4 regions of the Streptomyces sp. NPDC055140 genome follow, and region 1 is predicted to be linked to each of the others. Evidence: riboswitches for the same ligand, from Rfam matches in the RefSeq annotation. Region 1 holds a riboswitch; each other region holds the start of a gene.
What was found. A riboswitch is a leader RNA that binds a small molecule or an ion and turns the genes downstream of it on or off. The one in region 1 is predicted to bind cyclic di-AMP.
Positions count from the first base shown of each region.

Region 2: it holds a riboswitch for cyclic di-AMP, as region 1 does, so the genes downstream of both, ACWFR4_RS25410 (M23 family metallopeptidase) here and ACWFR4_RS30045 (C40 family peptidase) in region 1, are expected to answer to the same signal.
Region 3: it holds a riboswitch for cyclic di-AMP, as region 1 does, so the genes downstream of both, ACWFR4_RS28010 (NlpC/P60 family protein) here and ACWFR4_RS30045 (C40 family peptidase) in region 1, are expected to answer to the same signal.
Region 4: it holds a riboswitch for cyclic di-AMP, as region 1 does, so the genes downstream of both, ACWFR4_RS04825 (M23 family metallopeptidase) here and ACWFR4_RS30045 (C40 family peptidase) in region 1, are expected to answer to the same signal.

Region 1 covers NZ_JBSGTG010000018.1:108,815-114,246, reverse strand. The annotation lists gene ACWFR4_RS30070 (8-amino-7-oxononanoate synthase) at 1-703, shown strand, start outside; gene ACWFR4_RS30065 (DUF397 domain-containing protein) at 687-923, opposite strand; gene ACWFR4_RS30060 (helix-turn-helix domain-containing protein) at 933-1,814, opposite strand; gene ACWFR4_RS30055 (ATP-binding protein) at 2,090-2,524, shown strand; gene ACWFR4_RS30050 (DUF6328 family protein) at 2,547-3,104, opposite strand; gene ACWFR4_RS30045 (C40 family peptidase) at 3,212-3,685, opposite strand; cyclic di-AMP (ydaO/yuaA leader) riboswitch at 3,689-3,866, opposite strand; gene ACWFR4_RS30040 (hypothetical protein) at 4,220-4,528, opposite strand; gene ACWFR4_RS30035 (ATP-dependent Clp protease proteolytic subunit) at 4,536-5,171, opposite strand; gene ACWFR4_RS30030 (hypothetical protein) at 5,364-5,432, opposite strand, start outside.
Region 2 covers NZ_JBSGTG010000014.1:76,297-81,728, forward strand. The annotation lists gene ACWFR4_RS25400 (M16 family metallopeptidase) at 1-578, shown strand, start outside; gene ACWFR4_RS25405 (M16 family metallopeptidase) at 575-1,960, shown strand; cyclic di-AMP (ydaO/yuaA leader) riboswitch at 2,157-2,313, shown strand; gene ACWFR4_RS25410 (M23 family metallopeptidase) at 2,326-3,114, shown strand; gene ACWFR4_RS25415 (GntR family transcriptional regulator) at 3,396-4,082, shown strand; gene ACWFR4_RS25420 (HPr family phosphocarrier protein) at 4,299-4,580, opposite strand; gene ACWFR4_RS25425 (bifunctional acetate--CoA ligase family protein/GNAT family N-acetyltransferase) at 4,758-5,432, shown strand, end outside.
Region 3 covers NZ_JBSGTG010000016.1:165,775-171,206, reverse strand. The annotation lists gene ACWFR4_RS28020 (hypothetical protein) at 1-341, shown strand, start outside; gene ACWFR4_RS28015 (tellurite resistance/C4-dicarboxylate transporter family protein) at 343-1,290, opposite strand; gene ACWFR4_RS28010 (NlpC/P60 family protein) at 1,318-2,481, opposite strand; cyclic di-AMP (ydaO/yuaA leader) riboswitch at 2,490-2,639, opposite strand; gene pcrA (DNA helicase PcrA) at 2,908-5,418, shown strand.
Region 4 covers NZ_JBSGTG010000002.1:205,203-210,634, reverse strand. The annotation lists gene ACWFR4_RS04845 (aspartate aminotransferase family protein) at 1-585, shown strand, start outside; gene ACWFR4_RS04840 (helix-turn-helix domain-containing protein) at 693-1,334, shown strand; gene ACWFR4_RS04835 (DUF6126 family protein) at 1,331-1,501, shown strand; gene ACWFR4_RS04830 (tyrosine-protein phosphatase) at 1,528-2,325, opposite strand; cyclic di-AMP (ydaO/yuaA leader) riboswitch at 2,734-2,914, shown strand; gene ACWFR4_RS04825 (M23 family metallopeptidase) at 2,919-3,734, shown strand; gene ACWFR4_RS04820 (SGNH/GDSL hydrolase family protein) at 3,953-4,744, shown strand; gene ACWFR4_RS04815 (TetR/AcrR family transcriptional regulator) at 4,849-5,432, opposite strand, start outside.

The DNA of each region.
Region 1 (5,432 bases):
GGCCCTCGATACGCATCAGGGGCAGGCCGTCGTCGTGTCGGACTCCGTCTTCTCGGTGGACGGCGACGCCGCTCCACTGGCTGAACTCGCGGGAGTGGCAAGGGAGTTCGGGGCGGGTCTGATCGTCGATGACGCGCACGGGCTCGGCGTGCTCGGCGACGGCGGCAGGGGCGCGCCGCAGGCGGCGGGGCTCTCGGGCGCCGACGACACCGTCGTCACCGTCACCCTCTCCAAGTCGTTCGGCAGCCAGGGCGGCGCCGTCCTCGGTCCGGCCCGGGTGATCGACCATCTCGTCAACACCGCACGGACGTTCATCTTCGACACGGGCCTTGCGCCCGCAGCGGCCGGCGCCGCGCTCGCGGCCCTGCGCCTGCTGCGCCGCGAGCCCGAGCGCGCCGAAAGGGCCCGCGCCGTGGCGTCCTCGCTGCACGAACTGCTCACGGCCCAGGGGCTCCAGGCCGTACGGCCCGACGCCGCCGTCGTCTCCGTGCGCGCGCCGTCCCCCGAGGAGGCGGTGCGCTGGGCGGCGGACTGCCGCGAAGCCGGCCTCGCCGTCGGCTGCTTCCGTCCCCCGTCGGTGCCTGACGGCATCTCACGTCTGCGGCTGACCGCCCGCGCCGACCTGACCGACGATCAAATCGCCCAGACCGTACGGGTGATCAGCCGCAACGCTCCCGACTCGGCGTTCACCGCAAGGAGTTGAGGAACCCCTCCCACGCGGAGGGCGAGAACAGCAGGGCGGGTCCGGTTGTGCGCTTGGAGTCGCGCACGGCGAGCAGTCCGGCCGAAGGGCCGCGGCGCAGCGGGGCCGTCTCGACGCAGTTGTTCATTCCGGTGCTTCGGCTGCTTCGCCGCCATGGCGCGTCGCGCAGAGAGGTGCTGGGAACCGCGGCGGATGGTACGTACCGAGGCAGTGCTGACATGGTGCCTCCTTACGTGCGTTCACTGTCCGGAGGGCGGTGCGCTCCGGCGATCCCGGCGATGAAATCCAACGAGTCCCCGGGCGAAAGGGCGTGGATCCGAAGGGTGTCGAAGGCATCCGTGTACGCCTTGAGGTCTTCTTTCCGCTCGAGGTAGAGGCTACTCGTCAAATGGTCGAGAACTACTACGTCCAGATCAGAAGTGTTCGGAAATGAGAACACAACGAAAGGGCCGGTTAGTCCGACATGCTCCCCTGCGGCGAACGGCAATACCTGAAGCCGCACATGGGGAAGTTTCGCCATGGCAGCCAGATGACGCAACTGCTCCCCCATCACCCGGGGACCGCCCACCGGGCGCCGCAGCACCGCCTCGTCGAGCACCGCGCTGAGCCGGAGCGGGGACGCGGAACGCAGCACGTCCTGCCGGGCGATCCGCACCTCGACCAGGGCGTCGACCTGCCCGTCCGGCAGCCCGCCGAGCGCGGCCCTGGTCACCGCACGCGCGTAGTCGGGCGTCTGGAGGAGGCCCGGCACGACGGACGTCTCGACCGTTCTGACCCGGCACGCCTGCGACTCCAGGCTGATGAAGTCCCGGTAGGCGGGCGGTAGAAGACCCCGGTAGGCGTGCCACCAGTGCTGGCCGCCGTCGTCCCCCGACCCGGCCAGCGCGACCAGCAGATCCCGTATGCCGGGGTCCGCGACCTCGAACGCGTCGAGCAGGAGGCGCACGTCCGACGCTTTCACGCCGCTGCGCCCGGTCTCGATACGGCTCACTTTCGACTGGTGCCAGCCGACGAGCCGGGCCGTCTCGCCACTTGTGAGCCCCGCGCGGGCACGCAGCGCGCGCAGCTCCGCGCCGAGCCTGCGGCGGCGCACCGCCGGACCGTGTTTCATCCTGTCTCCTCGGACCTGTGCGGCCCGGCTCCTTCCGGCCCGGCGGATCGGTGTTCTGAGCCGACGGTAGAGGAAGCAGGCGGCGTACGCCCAAATGCGGTCCACCGAGGCAGAGTTCACCGCTTCGAGCGACAGATATATGCATATCTCGGGGGATCGGCTCCACCGGCCGGGTGGGAATGGCACTCTGGCGCGAAGCACCAGTCCGGGGGTCGCCTCGAGTCATCCGCGATGTGTCGGATTCAGGCCCCGGCGAAAAAAGGGACGACGTCGCCATGGCAGATCACCAGGAAGCATCCGTCACTCTGCCGAGCGATCCCGCCTCGGTCTCCTCGGCCCGCACATATGTCAGCGACGTACTCGCCGAATGGGGCATGCCGCGCGATGCGGAAACCGCCGACACGGTCCGGCTCATCGTCTCCGAACTCGCCACGAACGCCGTGATGCACACCCGCGGACAGTCGCCCGTCTTCAAGGTCGACGTGCAGTTGGAGCGCGACGAACACCTGCGCATCGGCGTCACGGACAGCCACCCGCGCTACCCGAAGCGGCTCCCGGCCGCCGTTCAGCAGGACAACGGGCGCGGCATGGTGATCATCCGCTGGCTGACCGTCGAGTGCGGCGGAAGCCTGTCGGTCAGGCCCGCCCCCGAAGGCGGCAAGACCGTATGGATCGCCCTGCCGTGGACGGTCCCTGTCCAACAGGTGTGAAGGCCGGCAGGTAAGAAGGCGGCTACGGGGACGCAGTGTCCGTCCCCTTCTGCGCCCGGGTGAGCGAGCGCCGCACCAGACGCGGCAGCACACCCCACAGGCCCGCACAGACCGCGAACGTTCCCGCCCCCGCCGCGATCCCCGCCGCCCGCCCCGCCGTGACATCCACGACGAGCAGCACGGACCCGGTCAGGGCGAGCACCAGAACGCTCAGGCCGGCCGTGGCGAGCCGCGAGGACATCTGCACGATCTGCGGCTTGGCACCGCGCCGGAACAGCGCGCGGTGCAGCGCCGCGGGCGCCGTGAACAGCGCGGCGGCGAGCACCGCGAGCAGCAGCGTCGCGATGTAGGTCGCGCGCTGCATGGCGTCCAGCGACGGGAACCGCGGAGTGAACGCCAGCGTCAGCAGGAACGCGAAGAGGATCTGCACGCCCGTCTGGGTGACTCTCAGCTCCTGGAGCAGCTCGCCGAAGTTCCGGTCCGCGCGCTCCAGCGGCGTCTCGTGCCGGTCCAGGCCTCCGCTCGGCGGGCCCGGGGCGCGTGGGGCGTCGTCGTCGCCTGCCGTTCGGTCCTCGTCCATACGACCACGAGTACCCCATCGCGCGGTTCCGAGGCGGACGGGGCGGATGTGAGTACTCTCCGGCGCCTGACGGGTCCCCAGGGCGCCCGGGGACCCGTCAGGCGGCGCTAGCGCACGCGCCCGTACCAGACGCTCTTCGTCCAGATCCGCTGGAGTCGCACCACGTCACCGGTCTTCGGCGAGTGCCAGATCTTTCCCTTCCCGGCGTAGATGCCGACGTGGTAGACACCGAAACCCGAATGGAAGAAGACCAGGTCACCGCGTTTTCGATGGGATGCGGAGACATGGCGGGTCTTGTTGTACTGCTGGGCGGCGGTGCGGGGCAGCTTCTTTCCCGCAGCCTTGAACGAGTAGAGCGTCAGGCCCGAGCAGTCGAATGTGTGCGGCCCAGTGGCGCCCCACCGGTAGGGGCTTCCCCTCTTGGAGGCCGCGATCTGGAGTGCCTTCGTCGCCGGTGGCGCGGCTTCCGCTTCGGGCGCGGCTCCGGGGACCAGCAGGCTGCCACCCGTTACGGCGAGTGTGAGGGCCGAGGCGGTTCCGGCCCGGGCGAGCAGCGACGGGACACGATTGAGCGCAGTCATGCGCAACCCTTCGTCAGCCGCCTGTGAAGGATGACCTGTCGGATTCGGGCTGGCGAAGTTGCCCGGCCGCGATGTGCGGCTTCACCCCAAGGGCCGGCCCGGAAAACAGCTCCGGCGGCCCGTCGTGCTCGGGTCCTCCACTCCTGCCGATCCACTTCTGTCGACCTGGCATCCGTACGGCGGCAGGACTCGGCGTCCGCACGGACCGCCCCGCCGCGGCGGCGGGGGCTTGTCGTCGGAAGGGATCTTCACGCACGAACGGCGCGAACGCAGCGCCGAATCGGCGTTGAGTGAGTGTCCTCACGACTGACCTGTTCGGGTGGACAGCACACCTTTCCACCCCGGCGCGGGGGTCCCGGCGACGCCCGCACCAGCAGCGGAAGGCGGAATCCCGGACTCTGCGTAGGCGTTCCGCGCAACTCTTCCGGTTCGCATGTGCGAGTACCGGCTACTCCGTATGTGGGTACCTCTTCTGGTCCGTTTCGGCCCGGGTCCGGACGGTTCGCGTCGACCGCTTCGGTCTCGAATGCACCGTCAATTGACCGGCTCCGGCGGCACTGTGACCCGTTGTGACCTCCTTTCTCCGTCCAGGACCCGCAAAGCCTGGGCCAGCGTCGTCGCGTGGACCTCGCTCTCGCCCCGCTGATGCATGAGCGTCAGGGCGTCCCTGAGAGCCGTCGCCCTGCCGACGAGCGCTTGAGCGGCGCGCAGTCCGCCGTACGTGTGGTCGCTCCTGGCCGGGTTGATCCTTCCGAGCAGATCGACCACCTCCAGATAGCGGTCGAGGAGTTCGCACTCGGCCCGCGTCAGTGCGGGCAGCGGAGGCAGTTCGGGCGGCAGCATCGTCGGCTCACCTGGCGCCGGGGGCCGAACCGGACGTCTTACGGTTGTCGATGACCCGGTCCGCGAGCCCGTACTCGACGGCGTCCTGGGCCCGGAGGATCGTGTCCCGCTCGATATCGGCGCCGATGCGCTCGCGGCTCTGCCCGGTGTGCCGCGCGAGCAGTTCCTCCAGCTGGGCGCGCATGCGTACCAGTTCACGGGCCTGGATCTCCAGGTCGGTCGGCTGGCCCTGCGCGGGCTCGGGCAGCCCCGGCTGATGGATCACCACGCGCGCGCCGGGCAGCACGGCCCGCTTCCCCGGCGTCCCGGCCGCCAGGAGCACGGCGGCGGCGGAGGCGGCCTGCCCGAGGCACACGGTCTCGACCTCGCAGCTGACGAACCGGATCGTGTCGTAGATCGCCGTCATCGCGCTGAACGAGCCGCCGGGGGAGTTGATGTACAGCGAGATGTCCCGGTCCGGCGCGGCGTACTCGAGGTGCATGAACTGCGCCATCACGTCGTTCGCGGAGATGTCGTCGATCGGCGTCCCCAGAAAGACGATCCGCTCCTCCAGGAGCTTGGAGTACGGATCGAGGGTGCGGTGCCCGGCCGAGGTGCGCTCGGTGAACTCGGGCAGGACGTAGCGGGCGGAAGGTCGGTTCATGGCACATGCCTCCGTGAGCGCGGAACTCTGTCGCTGCTTCTGTAAAAAATGTACAGGACGTACGGATGGTCGAGTAGGGCTCAGGGTGCGAGAAACGCGAAAGGGAGGGCTCAGGCTGCGAGAAACGCGAAAAGGGGCCGGCCCGCGCCCGAGGCGCCGGCCGACCCCCTGCTCCGTTCTCCTGTGTCGTGGCTACCGGTCGCCGTCGTCCGACCTGGACAGGCGCAGCGCGAGGTGTTGCAGGAGGTCGGCGGTCTTGAT
Region 2 (5,432 bases), on a different contig from region 1:
ACCTGGCCCTGACGGTCCTCGGCGGCGGCGAGTCGTCCCGGATCTACAACCGTCTCGTACGGCGCGACCAGACCGCCGTCGCCGCCGGGTTCGGTCTCCTGCGGCTCGCGGGGGCGCCCTCCGTGGGATGGCTGGACGTGAAGACGTCCGCCGACGTCGAGGTCCCGGTCATCGAGGAGGCCGTCGACGAGGAGCTCGCGCGGTTTGCCGCCGACGGGCCCACCCCGGAGGAAATGGAGCGCGCCCAGGCCCAGTTGGAGCGCGAGTGGCTCGACCGGCTGGGCACGGTCTCGGGCCGCGCCGACGAACTGTGCAGGTTCGCCGTCCTGTTCGGTGACCCGCAGCTCGCCCTGACCGCCGTCCGGCGCGTCCTCGACATCACCGCCGAGGAGGTCAAGGAGGTGGCCAAGGCCCATCTGCGCCCCGACAACCGCGCGGTGCTCGTCTACGAGCCCACGACCCCCGAAGAGGCCGACGAGACCGCCGACGAGATCGCCGGCGGGACGACTGACGAGACCGCCGCAGCGACCACAAACGAGACCGCAGACGGGACCGCAGACAAGGAGGCCGGCAAGTGACCGAGCTCGCGACCATGGACTTCCACCCGCAGCCTCAGGCCGGCACGGCGCGGCCGTGGGCGTTCCCCGCGCCCGAGCGCGGCACCCTCGACAACGGCCTGACGGTGCTGCGCTGCCACCGTCCGGGCCAGCAGGTCGTCGCCATCGAGATCAATCTCGAAGCGCCCCTGGAGGCCGAACCCGCCGGGCTCGACGGCGTTGCCACCATCATGGCGAGGGCCTTTTCCGAAGGCACCGACAAGCTTGCCGCCGAGGAGTTCGCCGCCGAGCTCGAGCGCTGCGGCGCCACCCTCGACGCGCACGCCGACCACCCCGGCGTACGGGTCTCCCTGGAGGTCCCCGTCTCCCGCCTGCCGAAGGCGCTCGGTCTGCTCGCCGACGCCCTCAGGGCACCCGCCTTCGCGGACAGCGAGATCGAACGTCTGGTGCGCAACCGGCTCGACGAGATCCCGCACGAGACGGCGAACCCCGGCCGCCGCGCCGCCAAGGAGCTCTCGAAGCAGCTCTTCCCGGCCACCGCGCGCATGTCCCGCCCGCGCCAGGGCTCCGAAGAGACCGTCGCGGCCATCGACGCGGCGGCCGTACGCGCCTTCTACGACCGGCACGTGCGCCCCGCCACGGCCACCGCGGTCGTCGTGGGCGACCTCGCGGACATCGACCTCGACGCGCTGCTCGCGGACACGCTGGGCGCCTGGACGGGAAACACGGCCGAGCCGCGCCCCGTACCGCCCGTGACGGCCGACGACACCGGCAGGGTCGTCATCGTCGACCGGCCGGGCGCGGTGCAGACGCAGATCCTGATCGGCCGCGTCGGCGCGGACAAGCACGACCGGGTGTGGCCGGCGCAGGTGCTCGGCACGTACTGCCTGGGCGGCACCCTCACCTCCCGCCTGGACCGCGTCCTGCGCGAGGAGAAGGGATACACCTACGGCGTGCGGGCATTCGCCCAGGTGCTGCGCTCGGCGCCGGACGGGACGGGCGTCGCGATGCTCGCCATCAGCGGCTCCGTGGACACGCCGAACACGGGTCCGGCGCTCGACGACCTCTGGAAGGTGCTGCGCACGCTCGCGGCGGAGGGTCTCACCGACGCCGAACGGGACGTGGCCGTACAGAACTTGGTGGGCGTCGCCCCGCTCAAGTTCGAGACCGCCGCGGCCGTCGCGGGGACGCTCGCCGACCAGGTCGAGCAGCACCTGCCGGACGACTTCCAGGCGGAGGTGTACCGGCGGCTCGCCGCGACGGGCACCGTGGAGGCCACCGCGGCCGTCGTGAGCGCCTTCCCGATGGACCGTCTGGTGACGGTGCTCGTCGGTGACGCCGCGCAGATCGAGGAGCCCGTCAGGGCGCTCGGCATCGGAGAGGTGACCGTCGTCACGGGCTGACCGTGACCGGTGTGCAACGAGGGGCCCCGGTGGATGAGATGACCGCCGGGGCCCCTGTATGTCCGAATTGAACCAGTGGTTGCCTGTCTGCCCTGTGGCATGCGCTACAAAAGCCCGGTTCCGTTTGTTGATTGAAAGATGCCCCGCTTAGCGTCGGTCCGGCTGTCCGCCAGATGTACGCCGCGCCCGCGGCGCCGGACAGTCATCGCCGAGTCCCCCAAGGCGCGAGCCGGGGGAGCCGGGGACCCACCGTCCCTGGGGTGAATCGGACGCCCTTCTCTGAAGGGGGTCCGTAGGAGACCTTCCTGCTCCGAACCCGTCAGCTAACCCGGTAGGCGAGAAGGAAGGAAAGGATCAGCCACTCCATGGCGTTCACCCGTGCCACCGGGAAGCACCGTCGCCCGAGCCGTCTCACGCGTACCACCGCGCAGGTCGCCGGCGTCGCCGCGCTCACCACGACCGGTGTCATCGGAGGCCTCGCCGCCCCCGCCCTCGCCGCTGACGACGCGTCTCTTGAGCAGACCGGCCTGACCAAGGCCATCTCCATCGGTGACTCCCTCGCGGAGCAGATCGACGCGCAGGCCGCCGCCCAGCAGCAGGCCGCCGACAAGGCCGCCGCGAAGGAGAAGGCCGAGGCCGCGGCCAAGAAGAAGGCCGAGGAGGAGCGGCGCAAGGCCGAGGCGAAGGCCAAGGCGGAGCGCGAGGCCAAGGAGCGCGCCGCCCGTGCGGCCGAGCGCAAGCGACTGAACGCCTTCGTCATGCCCGTCACCGGCTCGTACGTGTCGACCGCGTACAAGGCCAGCAGCGGCCTGTGGTCCTCCGGTAGCCACACCGGCATCGACTTCCACGCCGCCAGCGGCACCTCGGTCCACGCCGTGGGCGCGGGCACGGTCGTGGAGGCCGGCTGGGGCGGCGCCTACGGCAACAACATCGTCATCAAGATGAACGACGGCACGTACACGCAGTACGGCCATCTGTCGTCCATCGGCGTCTCCGTCGGCCAGACGGTCACCCCGGGTCAGCAGATAGGCCTCTCCGGGGCGACCGGCAACGTCACGGGCCCGCACCTCCACTTCGAGGCGCGCACGAGCCCCGAGTACGGCTCGGACATCGACCCCGTCGCGTACCTGCGCTCGCACGGCATCAACGTCTGACCCTCGCCGCGTACTCGCGACAACGCACCGAAAGCCCCGGCTAACCGAGCCGGGGCTTTCGGCGTTACCGACCGCGCTCGTCACCAGCCGTGCTCGTTACCGGCCCGGCTCGTTCGTTGCCGGCGGCGCTGTCCAAAAAATATCCATGGATTACGGCCTGCCGTCGGAAATTCGCGTCCGCTGGAATAGAGTCGCTGGGCAAGCGCGCTGAACGGACTTCAATCGCGCTGTACGAGCGACTGTCTACCGCGTTTCGCGGGGATTAAGGCGGAGGTCGGTTCATGCGCATTCCGGCGCACTCGGTATGCACGGCGATCCGCGACGACATCGTCTCCGGTGTCTACGAGCGTGGCGGCAGACTCACCGAGGAGGTGCTCGCCCGCCGCTACGGCGTCTCCCGCGTCCCCGTGCGCGAGGCGCTGCGCACCTTGGAGGCCGAGGGCTTCGTCGTCACCCGCAGGCACGCGGGCGCGTGCGTCGCCGAACCCACCACGCAGGAGGCGGCGGATCAGCTGGAGATCCGGATGCTCCTCGAGCCGCTCGCCGCCGCCCGCGCCGCGCAGCGCCGCACCGAGGCGCACCTGAAGGTGCTTCGAGGCCTGGTCAGGCTGGGTCAGGAGCGCTCTCGGCGAGGTCAGAGCGAGGATCTGCGCTCGCTGGGCGGCTGGTTCCACGAGACGCTGGCGCAGGCGTCCGGCAGCCCGGGGCTGATCACGATGCTCACGCAGCTCCGCCACAAGATCGCGTGGATGTACACCGTCGAGCAGCCCGCGCAGCCCGCCGAGTCCTGGGCCGAGCACGGGGCGATCGTGGACGCCGTGGCGCGCGGTGACGGGGAGCGCGCGCGGGCGCTCACGGCGCAGCACACGGAGCGCGCCGCGGTCGCTCACCGGTTGCGCGCCCCCCGCCCGGGTGGCCGTGTGAGGACTTCGCAACATCCCGTCAACACGGTGGGGCTCCAGCATTAACAGAGGTGCCGTATACAAAGAGGGCGGCCCATTTCAAGGGGCTCTGTTTTCGCTGCCCCGGAATTATGAGAACAGGTCCGCAGAAAGAAAAAGGGTCTGCTCGGAAAATCCGAACAGACCCTTTATGTGGCGCGATCTTCTGCGAGCAGTAAACAGCGCCCAAGAATCCAGAGACCCGGTAGGGGTCAGTGCTGGGCGACCCCGTACCGGCCCGTACTAGACGGTCTCGGGAAGCTCCTCGAGCCCCTCGGAGACCAGCTTGGCCAGACGGTCGAGCGCGATGTCCGCACCCTCGACGTCGGAGGACAGGACGATCTCCTCGCCGCCGCCGGCACCCAGGCCGAGCACCGCGAGCATGGAGGCGGCGTTGACGGGAGTGCCGTCGATCTTGGCGATCGTCACGGGGACGCCGGCCGCCGTGGCCGCGCGGACGAAGATGGAGGCGGGGCGGGCGTGAAGGCCCTCGGCCCAGCCGACGTTGACGCGGCGCTCAGCCATGTGATGCTGCCCTTCAGGATTCTCACGGTTGTCTAGACCAGTCTCCCACACCGGTGGACGTGTCCGATGTGGGTCCTACGTACCGCCCGCACACGCCCGTCGGCCCTCATAGCGTGCCTTCGGCCCGCTCGCGCCGCGACCCGTACGACTGTCACCGCCGCGCCGTACGCTTGGCCCATGCAGACCCCGTCGGACCGGCACGCATACCCCGCCCACTGGGAAGCAGACGTGGTGCTGCGCGACGGCGGCACCGCGCGCATCAGGCCCATCACCATCGACGACGCCGAGCGGCTCACGAACTTCTACGAGCAGGTCTCCGACGAGTCGAAGTACTACCGCTTCTTCGCGCCATACCCACGACTGTCCGCCAAGGACGTCCACCGCTTCACCCATCACGACTACGTGGACCGGGTGGGCCTCGCGGCCACCGTGGGCGGCGAGTTCATCGCGACCGTCCGCTACGACCGCATCAACGCCCAGGGAATGTCCGCCTCCGCTCCCGCCGACGAGGCCGAGGTCGCCTTCCTCGTGCAGGACGCCCACCAGGGCCGGGGCGTCGCGTCCGCGCTCCTGGAGCACATCGCCGCCGTCGCCCGCGAGCGCGGGATCCGCCGCTTCGCCGCCGAGGTGCTGCCCGCCAACACCAAGATGATCAAGGTGTTCACGGACGCCGGGTACACCCAGAAGCGCCACTTCGAGGACGGCGTCGTCCGCCTGGAGTTCGGCCTCGAACCCACCGAGGCCTCGCTCGCCGTGCAGCGCGCCCGCGAGCAGCGCGCCGAGGCGCGCTCGGTGCACCGGCTTCTCGCCCCCGGATCCGTCGCCGTCATCGGCGTGGGCCGCACGCCCGGC
Region 3 (5,432 bases), on a different contig from region 1:
TCCACCTCTTCGTCGGCCTGCACATCATCGGCATCGCCTCGCTCCTCGGCGGGTTCCTCACCCAGATGAAGGCGATGGGCAAGGGAACGGCCCGGTTCGTCCCGGCGATGCTGCACGGTGCGCTGACCATGCTGGTCACGGGTGTCGTCCTGGTGGGCCTGAATCAGGCGGACGACAACACCGTCAACAACATCAAGATCGGCGTGAAGCTCGCGCTGCTGATCGTGATCCTCGGCCTCGTGTACGTGAAGCGGGACGACGAGAAGGTGGACAAGGGCCTGTTCGGCCTCGTCGGCCTGCTGACCACCGCGAACATCTTCATTGCGGTCCTCTGGACCTGAGTCAGGCGGGTGTTCGGGACCTGAACGTCCCGAACAGGGCGGCGAGCCACGCGGCCACCGCGATCCACACCAGTACCTGCCCCGGCCCCCTGAGCCAGGGCACATCGGCGGCGGCGCCCACGGACAGTGCCGCCGCCGCTGTCATTCCCATCGGGAAGACCGTCGACCAGCGCCGCACGTCGTAGCGCGGCCGAGGCCACCGCACCTCCGCCAGCGCCAGCACCACGTACCAGGCCCCATCGAGCGCGAGCAGCAGGAAGCTCATGGTGCGCAGGACGTCCGTGTCGTCCTGGTTCCACAGGCCCGTCGCGACGAGCTTCGACGCGGCGAGGGCGGAGATGGCGAGCGCGCCGCCCGCGACCCACTGGTCCCCGGCGCCGGAGGCCACCTCGCGCAGGTCGAAGTGGAGCAGCGCGAGGCAGTACAGGACGACCCCGCCCCAGAAGAGCACCATCCCGGTGTACGCGAGCCAGTGCGCGCCGACCGCGGGCGCGAGCGTCGCCGCCAGGACGACGAGGCCCTGCGTCGCGACACAGCCGAGGAACACGCCCCCCGGCATCCGCGGCTTCCAGCGCCGTACGACGTTGATGAGGAGCACCGGCCAGACGAGCGCGGCCAGGGCGAGGAGCGCCTCGGCCAGGGTCTGCCAGCCGAACATGGAGATCCGGGTGCCGAGGACGGTCGTCGCCGCGACCGCGGTGAGCGCGGGCGGGGTGTCGGCCTCGGACTGCCAGCGGTCGCGCTCCCGCACCAGCCGGTTCGCGAAGTCCGCCGCGAGGACCAGCCAGAGGGCGGCGGCGAGCACCAGCATGATGCCGGACAGCACCGAGTGACCGGTCAGGTTCAGGCCGACCGAGATGATGCCGGTGGCCATGACGGCGGCGCCGGCGGCCGGCGGGAGCTGGGACCACGTGGGTCCGGTACCTGGGGTTGTGTTCGGGCCGCGCACCGCCCGAACGTAACCCCACGACGGCGGTCAGGCCGGGCGCACCACGCTGTGGATCGGCATGTAGTAGATCGACTCGACGCGGACGTTCGCACCCGGCTTCGGGGCGTGGATCATCTTGCCGTCGCCGATGTAGATGCCGACGTGGCTGATGTCGTCGTAGAAGAAGACCAGGTCACCGGGCTGGGCGTTGGCCGTGGTGACGGTCGTGCCGACCTTGACCTGGTCCCAGGTCGTGCGCGGCAGCGAGATGCCGGCCGCCTTCCACGCGGCCTGCGTGAGGCCCGAGCAGTCGTACGAGTCCGGGCCGGTGGCGCCCCACACGTACGGCTTGCCCATCTGGGACTCGGCGAAGGCGATGACCTTCGCGGCCTTGGCGGCGTAGCCACTGCCGGTGCTGCCGGAGCCCGTACCCGTGCCGGAACCGCTGCCCGTGCCCGGGTTCTCCTTCTGGCGTGCCTCCTCCGCCGCCTTGCGCTTGGCCTCCGCCTCGGCCTGCTGACGCGCCAGCTCCTCCGCCTTCTTCCTGGCGGTCTCCTGCTTCTTCTTCTCGATCGCCGCGAGGCGCGCCTTCTCCTCGGCGGTCAGCTTCGACAGGAGTTCGCGGGCGTCGCCGAGCTTCTGCTGGACGTCCCTCTTCGTGCTCCTGAGCGTGGCCTGCGAAGTGGTCAGCGTCTCCAGGCTCTTGGCCGCCTCGGTGCGCTTCTTCGTGGTGGTGGCCTGCTCGGTCTGGTAGTCGTCGACGGCCTTCTTCTGGCGGCTCGTGAGCCGGCTCATCAGCTGGTCCTGGTCGAAGTAGTCCTGCGCGTCGTCGGCGAGGAGCAGCGTCGCGGTGTCGGAGACGGCGCCCGTGCGGTACTGGGCGGCGGCGAAAGTGCCGAGCTCCTGGCGGGCCTTGTTGAGCTTTTCGGTGCGCTGCGCGACGTCGTCGAGCAGGTCCCCGACGCGCTTCTGCTGCTTGGTGGTGCGCTCCTTGGCCGCGTTGTACTTCTCCGTGGCGACGCCCGCCTGGTGGTAGAGGGTGTCGACCTTCTTCTGGACCTCTTCCATGCTCGGCTTCGGCGGCGCGGAGGGGGCGGCGGTCGCGCTCTGCGAGAGCAGGGCTATGGAGGTGAGGGCCGCCGTGGTGATTCCGACGACGGGGGCCGTGCGGGGACCGGCTGTCCTGCTGCGCGGCTTGCGGTGCGACGCCAAGGGGCGCGTCTCCTTCCCATGACCGCCTACCGGGTTAGCTGTCGGGTTCGGGCGGAGATGCGGAAGGCTGCCCTACGGCCGCGCCCTGACGGGTCGTCGGCCGATTCACCCCAAAGGTCGTGGGTCCCCGGTTCCATGCCTCTCGGCGTACTGAACTCAGCGGGGGCGACCCGTTCGCGGCGCGGTTGCCGGCGGGGGGACGGGCGGCCCGCGGAGCACGCTAGCCAACTCGTGTGGCTGCTGTGAAGGTTGATGTTCGATATGCCCGATACATTTTCGTGACCTTCGGCAATCTTGTTCGCGACCTCCGGTAATCAGCACGGAGGGTGATTACCGCACTACGAGAGGTGGCCGGGCCCGCGAAGTCGGGGGGAAGTTTCCGGGGCGGCCGTGGGTGTCAGTGGGGCGGCCTAGACTCGTATAGCGATGAGCAGCCTCTTTGACGACAGCTTCCTGGCGGACCTCACGGCTTCGAAGGCCAGTGAGGAGCATGCCCCGCCGCCGCCCGAGGACGACACGGCTCCGGAGCACGTTCCGGACGACCTGTTCGACGGGAAGTTCGACGCGCCCCCGGCCAGGGACGCGTACTACCGGGACGGCGCCCCACGCCCGGCGCTCGACCCGGCGGCGCTCCTCGACGGGCTGAACGAGAACCAGAAGGCGGCCGTCGTCCACGGCGGCTCCCCGCTGCTCATCGTGGCGGGCGCGGGTTCCGGCAAGACCCGCGTGCTCACGCACCGCATCGCGTACCTCCTCGCCGAGCGCGGTGTGCACCCCGGCCAGATCCTCGCGATCACGTTCACGAACAAGGCCGCGGGCGAGATGAAGGAGCGCGTCGAGTCCCTCGTGGGCCCGCGGGCGAACGCGATGTGGGTGTCGACGTTCCACAGCGCCTGCGTCCGTATCCTGCGCCGGGAGTCGAAGAGGCTCGGCTTCACGTCGTCGTTCTCGATCTACGACGCCGCCGACTCCAAGCGCCTCATGGCCCTGGTCTGCCGCGACCTCGACCTGGACCCGAAGAAGTTCCCGCCGAAGTCCTTCAGCGCCAAGATCTCGAACCTGAAGAACGAGCTCATCGACGAGGAGGACTTCGCAGCTCAGGCCGCCGACGGCTTCGAGAAGACCCTCGCCCAGGCCTACGCGATGTACCAGTCCCGCCTCCGCGAGGCGAACGCGCTGGACTTCGACGACCTGATCATGACGACGGTAAACCTCCTGCGCGCCTTCCCGGACGTCGCCGAGCACTACCACCGCCGCTTCCGCCACGTCCTGGTCGACGAGTACCAGGACACGAACCACGCGCAGTACGCGCTGGTCAGGGAGCTGGTGGGGTCGACCGACAGTGGCCGCGCGGAGGACGAGCCGCCGCGTGAAGGCGACCTGCCGCCGGCCGAGCTGTGCGTCGTGGGTGACGCCGACCAGTCGATCTACGCGTTCCGCGGAGCCACCATCCGCAACATCCTCCAGTTCGAGGAGGACTACACCGACGCGACCACGATCCTGCTCGAGCAGAACTACCGCTCGACGCAGACCATCCTCTCCGCGGCCAACGCGGTCATCGAGCGCAACGAATCCCGCCGCCCCAAGAATCTGTGGACGAACGCGGGCGCGGGCGCGCAGATCGCCGGCTACGTCGCGGACACCGAGCACGACGAGGCGCAGTTCGTCGCCGACGAGATCGACCGGCTCACGGACGCGCGCGACGCGAAGGCCGGCGACGTCGCCGTCTTCTACCGGACGAACGCGCAGTCCCGTGTCTTCGAAGAGATCTTCATCCGCGTCGGCCTGCCCTACAAGGTCGTCGGCGGAGTCCGCTTCTACGAGCGCAAGGAGGTCAGGGACGTCCTGGCCTATCTGCGAGTGCTCGCCAACCCCGAGGACTCCGTCCCCCTGCGCCGCATTCTCAACGTGCCGAAGCGAGGTATCGGCGACCGAGCCGAGGCGATGATCGACGCGCTCTCCCAGCGCGAGAAGATCTCCTTCCCGCAGGCGCTGCGCCGCGTCGACGAGGCGTACGGCATGGCGGCCCGCTCGACGAACGCGGTGAAGCGGTTCAACACGCTGATGGAGGACCTCCGCACGATCGTCGAGTCGGGCGCGGGCCCGGCGACGGTCCTGGAGGCCGTGCTCGAACGGACCGGCTATCTCGCCGAGTTGCAGTCGTCGACGGACCCGCAGGACGAGACCCGCATCGAGAACCTTCAGGAACTCGCGGCCGTGGCACTGGAGTTCGAGCAGGAGAGCGCGACGGCGGACGGCGCGACCGAGGGTGAGGGCGAGGCGAGCGTCGGTACGCTCTCCGGGTTCCTGGAGCGGGTCGCGCTCGTCGCCGACTCCGACCAGATCCCGGACGAGGAGGACGACGGCTCCGGCGTCATCACGCTGATGACGCTGCACACCGCCAAGGGCCTTGAGTTCCCGGTCGTCTTCCTGACCGGCATGGAGGACGGCGTCTTCCCGCACATGCGCTCCCTCGGTCAGGTCAAGGAGCTGGAGGAGGAGCGCCGGCTCGCCTACGTCGGCATCACGCGCGCGCGTGAGCGCCTGTATCTGACGCGCTCCACGCTGCGCAGCGCCTGGGGTCAGCCCTCGTACAACCCGCCGTCGCGCTTCCTGGAGGAGATCCCGGACGCGCATCTGGAGTGGAAGCGGACCGGGGCCATGGCGCCCGTCAAGTCGGCGGGACCGACGAGCGGCATCGCCGCGTCCCTCTCGTCGTCGCGCTCGCGCTCGACACCGGCGTTCGCCACACGCCGGGCGACGGAGAAGCCCGTCGTCGCGCTCTCGGTGGGAGACCGGGTCACGCACGACCAGTTCGGCCTCGGCACGGTCGTCGGCGTCCAGGGCACGGGGTCGAACGCGGAGGCGACGGTCGACTTCGGCGAGCCCAAGCCGAAGCGCCTGCTGCTGCGGTACGCGCCGGTGGAGAAGCTGTAGGGAAGGCCGCTGCC
Region 4 (5,432 bases), on a different contig from region 1:
CTCTCCGGCGGCTATGTGCCCGTCGGCGCGACGCTCGGCAAGGACTGGATCTTCAAGAAGGTCTACTCGTCCATGGACCGCGTCCTCGTGCACTCGGCCAGCTTCGGCGCGAACGCGCAGGCCATGGCCGCAGGGCTCGCCGTGCTTTCCGTGATGGAGAACGAGGAGGTCGTCGCGAACGCCCGGGCGACCGGTGAGCTCCTGAAGTCCCGGCTCACCGCGCTCGTCGACCGCTACGAGCTGCTGAGCGACGTACGCGGCCGCGGCCTGATGATCGGCATCGAGTTCGGGCGGCCGAAGTCGCTGAAGCTGCGCAGCCGCTGGACGATGCTCCAGGCCGCGCGCAAGGGTCTCTTCGCGCAGATGGTCGTCGTGCCGCTGCTCCAGAAGCACCGGATCCTCACGCAGGTCTCCGGCGACCATCTGGAGGTCATCAAGCTGATCCCGCCGCTGATCATCGGGGAGCGTGAGGTGGACCGCTTCGTCGAGGCGTTCACCGCCGTCATGGACGACGCGCACTCGGGCGGCGGGCTGATGTGGGACTTCGGCAAGACGCTGGTGAAGCAGGCGGTCGCCAACCGCTGACCGCTTCGGAAGGGCGCTTCAAAAAGAAGGTCACCGTAAGAAGGTCGCTGTTTGCCTCTGGGGCAAGAAATTTGCCTCAGAGGTACGGCTCTGGCTCAATCGACGGTATGAGCCCTGCCCCTCCGGAGCCGGCTCCGGAACCCACGGAGCTGCCCGCCGTCGCCCCGCAGCTGCGCGAACTCCGGCGCCGCGCCGCCCTGACCCTGGAGGCCGCGGCCCGCGCCGCCGGGCTCTCGCCCGCGCACCTCTCCCGCCTGGAGACGGGCCGCCGTCAGCCCTCGCTCCCGATGCTGCTCGCCCTCGCCCGCACCTACGGTACGACGGTCTCCGAGCTCCTGGGCGAGACGCCTGCCGACAGGGACGCCGTCGTGCGCTCCGGCGACATGGAGCCCACCGAGGCGGGCGGCTGGATCTACCGGCAGGCGGGCGCCCCGGGGCGCGGCATGCAGGCCTTGCGCGTGCACGTGCCGTTCGGCGCCCAGGGCGACATCGTGCGGGTCCACCCCGGTGAGGAGTGGCTGTACGTGCTCGAAGGGCGGCTGCGGCTGCGCCTCGGGGACACCGCGTACGCGCTCGCGCCCGGGGACAGCGCGCACTTCGACTCGCTCACCCCGCACCGGATCGCCGCCGCCGACCGCGACGGCGCCGAGCTCCTCTTCGTACACACCCTGCTGCAGAGCCCGTCCGCCGCGCTGTGTCTCGGCCCGGCGACGGGCGCCGGCGAACGGACCCAAGGAGGCCCCCAATGAGCTCAGAGCCGAACGACGTGACCGAGCCGGAGCGGCCCGCCCGCCGCGACATCGAGGACAAGCTCCCGCGCGGCATCTGGGTGCGCCTGCTCGTCTACGTCTTCGCCGGGCACCTCGTCGCGGGCTTCATCTATCTGCTGTTCACGCTGGGGGCGTCGCGCGGGTGACGCGCCCGGCGTGCGGCCGGTGAGCCTCAGTCGAGGAGGCGCTCGCGCAGCCGCTCGCGCTGGGCGGGGGACAGCTTGAGGCCTTCCTCCAGGTAGCGGTCGGTGGAGCCCCAGGTCTGCGCGACCTGCTCGAAGGCGGCCGCCAGATACGTGGCGCGGGCGTCGAACAGCGGGCTCAGCAGCTCCATGACCTCGGGGGACATCGCGTCCTTCGAGGCACTGCTGCGGTGCACCTTGTAGCGGCGGTGCGTCGCGTTCGACTCCAGGTAGTCCGCCTCGATGGCGTCGCGCTCCACACCGACGGCCAGGAGCGTGACCGCTATCGACAGGCCCGCGCGGTCCTTGCCCGCCGCGCAGTGCATGAGCGCCGGCACGCTGTCCTCGGCGAGGGAGTGCAGGACCTGGCTGTGCTCGGCGGTGCGCTCCGTGATGATCGCCCGGTACGACGTGATCATGCGGTTCGCGGCCTGGCCCTCGGCGAGGGCGGCGCGCAGGTCGTCGAGGTTGCCGTCGCGCACCATCTGCCAGAACTCGGCGCCGTCCGCCGGGTCGGTCAGCGGCAGATTCACGTTCCGCACGCCGGGCAGCGTGACGTCGGGGCCTTCGAGGCGCTGGTCGGCGGCGTTGCGGAAGTCGAAGATCGTGTGCAGCCCGAGCGAGGAGAGGAACGCGGCGTCCTCGTCCGTGGCGTGCGCGAGGTGACCACTGCGGAACAGCACGCCCTGCTTGACCCGACGGCCGTCCACGGTCGGGAGACCACCGACATCGCGGAAGTTGCGCACTCCGGCCAACTCGGGCTCGGTGGACGGGACCTGCTGCGTCACGGGGGCTCCTCCCGGTCGGCCGCGGCGCTGCTCGCCTGCGGGCGCGTTCGACGATACGACATGGCTGCCAGGGGCACCCATGTGAGAGGTGGCTGGCGATTGCGTATTAAATGCCCGAAATGAACCGATAGGTAGGCAATCGAGCCTTACGAGATAACTGGCCCTGAAATACAGCCATATGGTGGCCGATGGGTGAGCAGGGTCATAGCGGTGACCGTGCGTGGCGGCGGGGCCGAATGGATTTTCAGCAGGTATCGCAGTTGCAAAGATCGTGAATCGACGGAGCGTGACGGCCTTTTCCGGAAAGGATCATTTAAGGATCAAGAACCGGAATGCCCAGGGGAATTCGCGGCTTGTCCCAGCGCTCTCCGCTCGCTTACGTTCAGCGCAATCCGGACGGACCGCCTAATCCTGCCGCCGCCCGGAATCCGCACATCGATCCGTGCTCGGCAGGAGTGGGGGACCCAGGTAGACCGCCGTTTCCGGGACACCGGAAACGGCTCGGGGTGAAGCCGTGCCCGAAAGGGGCGCGGCCGGGCAACTCCAGTCCGAACCCGACAGCTCACCTCGCAGGCGACGGAGAGGAATCCCCCATGCCCGCGAAGGGTAAGCACCGCCGTCCCAAGTCCCAGCGCTTCGCACGCACGATCGCCGTCGCCGGAATGGGCGGCGTCGCGCTCGCGCTGCCGCTGATGGGTGGCTCCGGCGCCCACGCCGCGACTCCCGCGGCCGCCCACTCGGCCGTGAAGGCCGCGGCCGCTCCCGCCGCTGCCAAGACCTACACCGTCAAGGGCGGGGACACGCTTTCGAAGATCGCCGACGTGCAGAACGTCAGCGGCGGCTGGAAGAAGCTCTACTCCGACAACCGCTCGGCCGTCGGCGGCGACCCGTCCCTGATCCATCCGGGCCTGAAGCTGACGATCGGCCAGAAGGCCGCGGCCCCCGCCGCGAAGTCCTCGGCCACCGCCACGCAGGCTTCCGCACCCAAGGCCGCTACCGGTTCCGGCTACGCGCTGCCCGTCCAGGGCGCCTCCGTCGGCACGGCGTACAAGACCGCGGGCAGCATGTGGTCCAGCGGCTACCACACCGGTGTCGACTTCGTGGTCCCGACGGGCACTCCGATCAAGGCCATAGGCGCGGGCACCGTCGTGTCGGCCGGCCTTGACGGCGCGTACGGCAACGAGGTCGTCATCCAGCACGCCGACGGCAAGTACTCGCAGTACGCCCACATGTCGTCCCTCTCCGTCTCGTCCGGGCAGACCGTGACCGAGGGCCAGCAGATCGGCCTCTCCGGCGCGACCGGCAACGTCACGGGACCGCACCTGCACTTCGAGATCCGCACCACCCCGAGCTACGGCTCGGACGTGGACCCGGTCGCCTACCTCCGTGCGCACGGGGTCTCGCTCTGACCCCGGCGGTGTGACGTCGCTCTGACCTGACGGTGTGACGTGAAGGTGTCTCGTCGAGGCGTGACGTGAAGGGGCGGGTCCGGTTCCGGGCCCGCCCCTTTGTCGTATCCCCGTCGTATTCCTGAAATCGCGAAACTGACCGGGTGGGCTATATCACCACCCGTCAACCCCTTCCTACGGTCGCGTAGGTCACATCGCAGGGTGAAAGATGTGTGGTCGTGGCAAACGAATCGAGATCACTCAGCGGCGGCACGATTCGGTCCTACGCGGCGGTGGGGGACAGCTTCACCGAAGGTGTCGGGGACCCCGGTCCCGACGGGGCCTTCGTGGGCTGGGCCGACCGTCTCGCCGTCCTCCTGGACGACCGGACCCCCGAGCACTCCTTCCGATACGCGAACCTTGCCGTGCGCGGCAAGCTCCTCGACCAGATCGTGGAGGACCAGCTGCCGCGGGCCGTCGAACTCGCCCCGGACCTGGTGACCTTCGCCGCCGGCGGCAACGACATCATCCGTCCCGGCACCGACCCCGACGACGTCGCGGAACGCTTCGAGAAGGCCGTGGCCCGGCTGACCTCCGCTGTCGGCACGGTCATGGTGACCACCGGCTTCGACACCCGTGACGTCCCGGTCCTCAAGCATCTGCGCGGCAAGATCGCGACGTACAACGGGCATGTGCGCGCGGTCGCCGACCGCTACGGCTGCCCGGTGCTCGACCTGTGGTCCCTCAAGACCGTCCAGGACCGCCGTGCCTGGGACGACGACCGGCTGCACCTTTCGCCCGAGGGGCACACGCGGGTCGCGCTGCGGGCGGGGCAGGCGCTCGGCGTCGAGGTGCCGGCGGACCCGGACCAGCCGTGGCCGGCGCAGCCGCCGCGCGGCACGCTGGAGGTGCGGCGCGACGACATCCACTGGGCGCGGGAGTTCCTGGTGCCGTGGATCGGCCGACGGCTGCGCGGCGAGTCGTCCGGGGATCACGTGGCGGCGAAGCGGCCGGATCTGCTGCCGCTCTGACGGGAGTTGCGCGCGTCATGGGGGAGCTTGCCCTTGGGGGCGGCTCCCCGCGTCATTTCTACGCGGTCACCCGGGCTCCCTTCGGAGCCGACGTCGCAGCGCCGTCAGCCCGTCGTCGTCGTCGCCGTCGTCGCCGTCAGGTCCGCCCGCTCGAGGCCCAGCTCGCGGGCCAGCGCGTCGTCGACCCACTCCTGCATGCGGGCCCGTGAGACCGTCCCCGTATACGCGGTCATCTGCACCGCAAGACCGTCGAGGAGCGCCGTCAGGCGCAGTGCGGCGCCCGCAGGGTCCGGGCAGCGGAACTCGCCCGCCGCCACGCCCTCCGCGACGACCTCCGTGAGCGCCGCCTTCCACTGCTTGTCCAGGTCGCGCGTGACCTCCCGCAGCGCGGGCTCACGCAGTGCCGCGGACCAGCCCTCGATCCACAGCCGCCACCCCTTGGCCTGCCCGGTCGGCGCATACCAGCGCACGGCCGAGCGCAGCCGGCGCAGCGCCGTCGTGCGCTTGCCCAGCAGCTTGCGCAGATGCGCCAGGTCGCCCTCGGCGGCGTGCGCGAACGCGGCCGAGACGAGCTTTTCCTTCGTCGAGAAGTGGTACAGAACCAGCGCGTTGCTCACCCCGAGCGCTGCGGCGACGTCGGCGATGCGCACGGCTGCCACGCCCCGCGCCTCGATCTGCTCGATGGCGG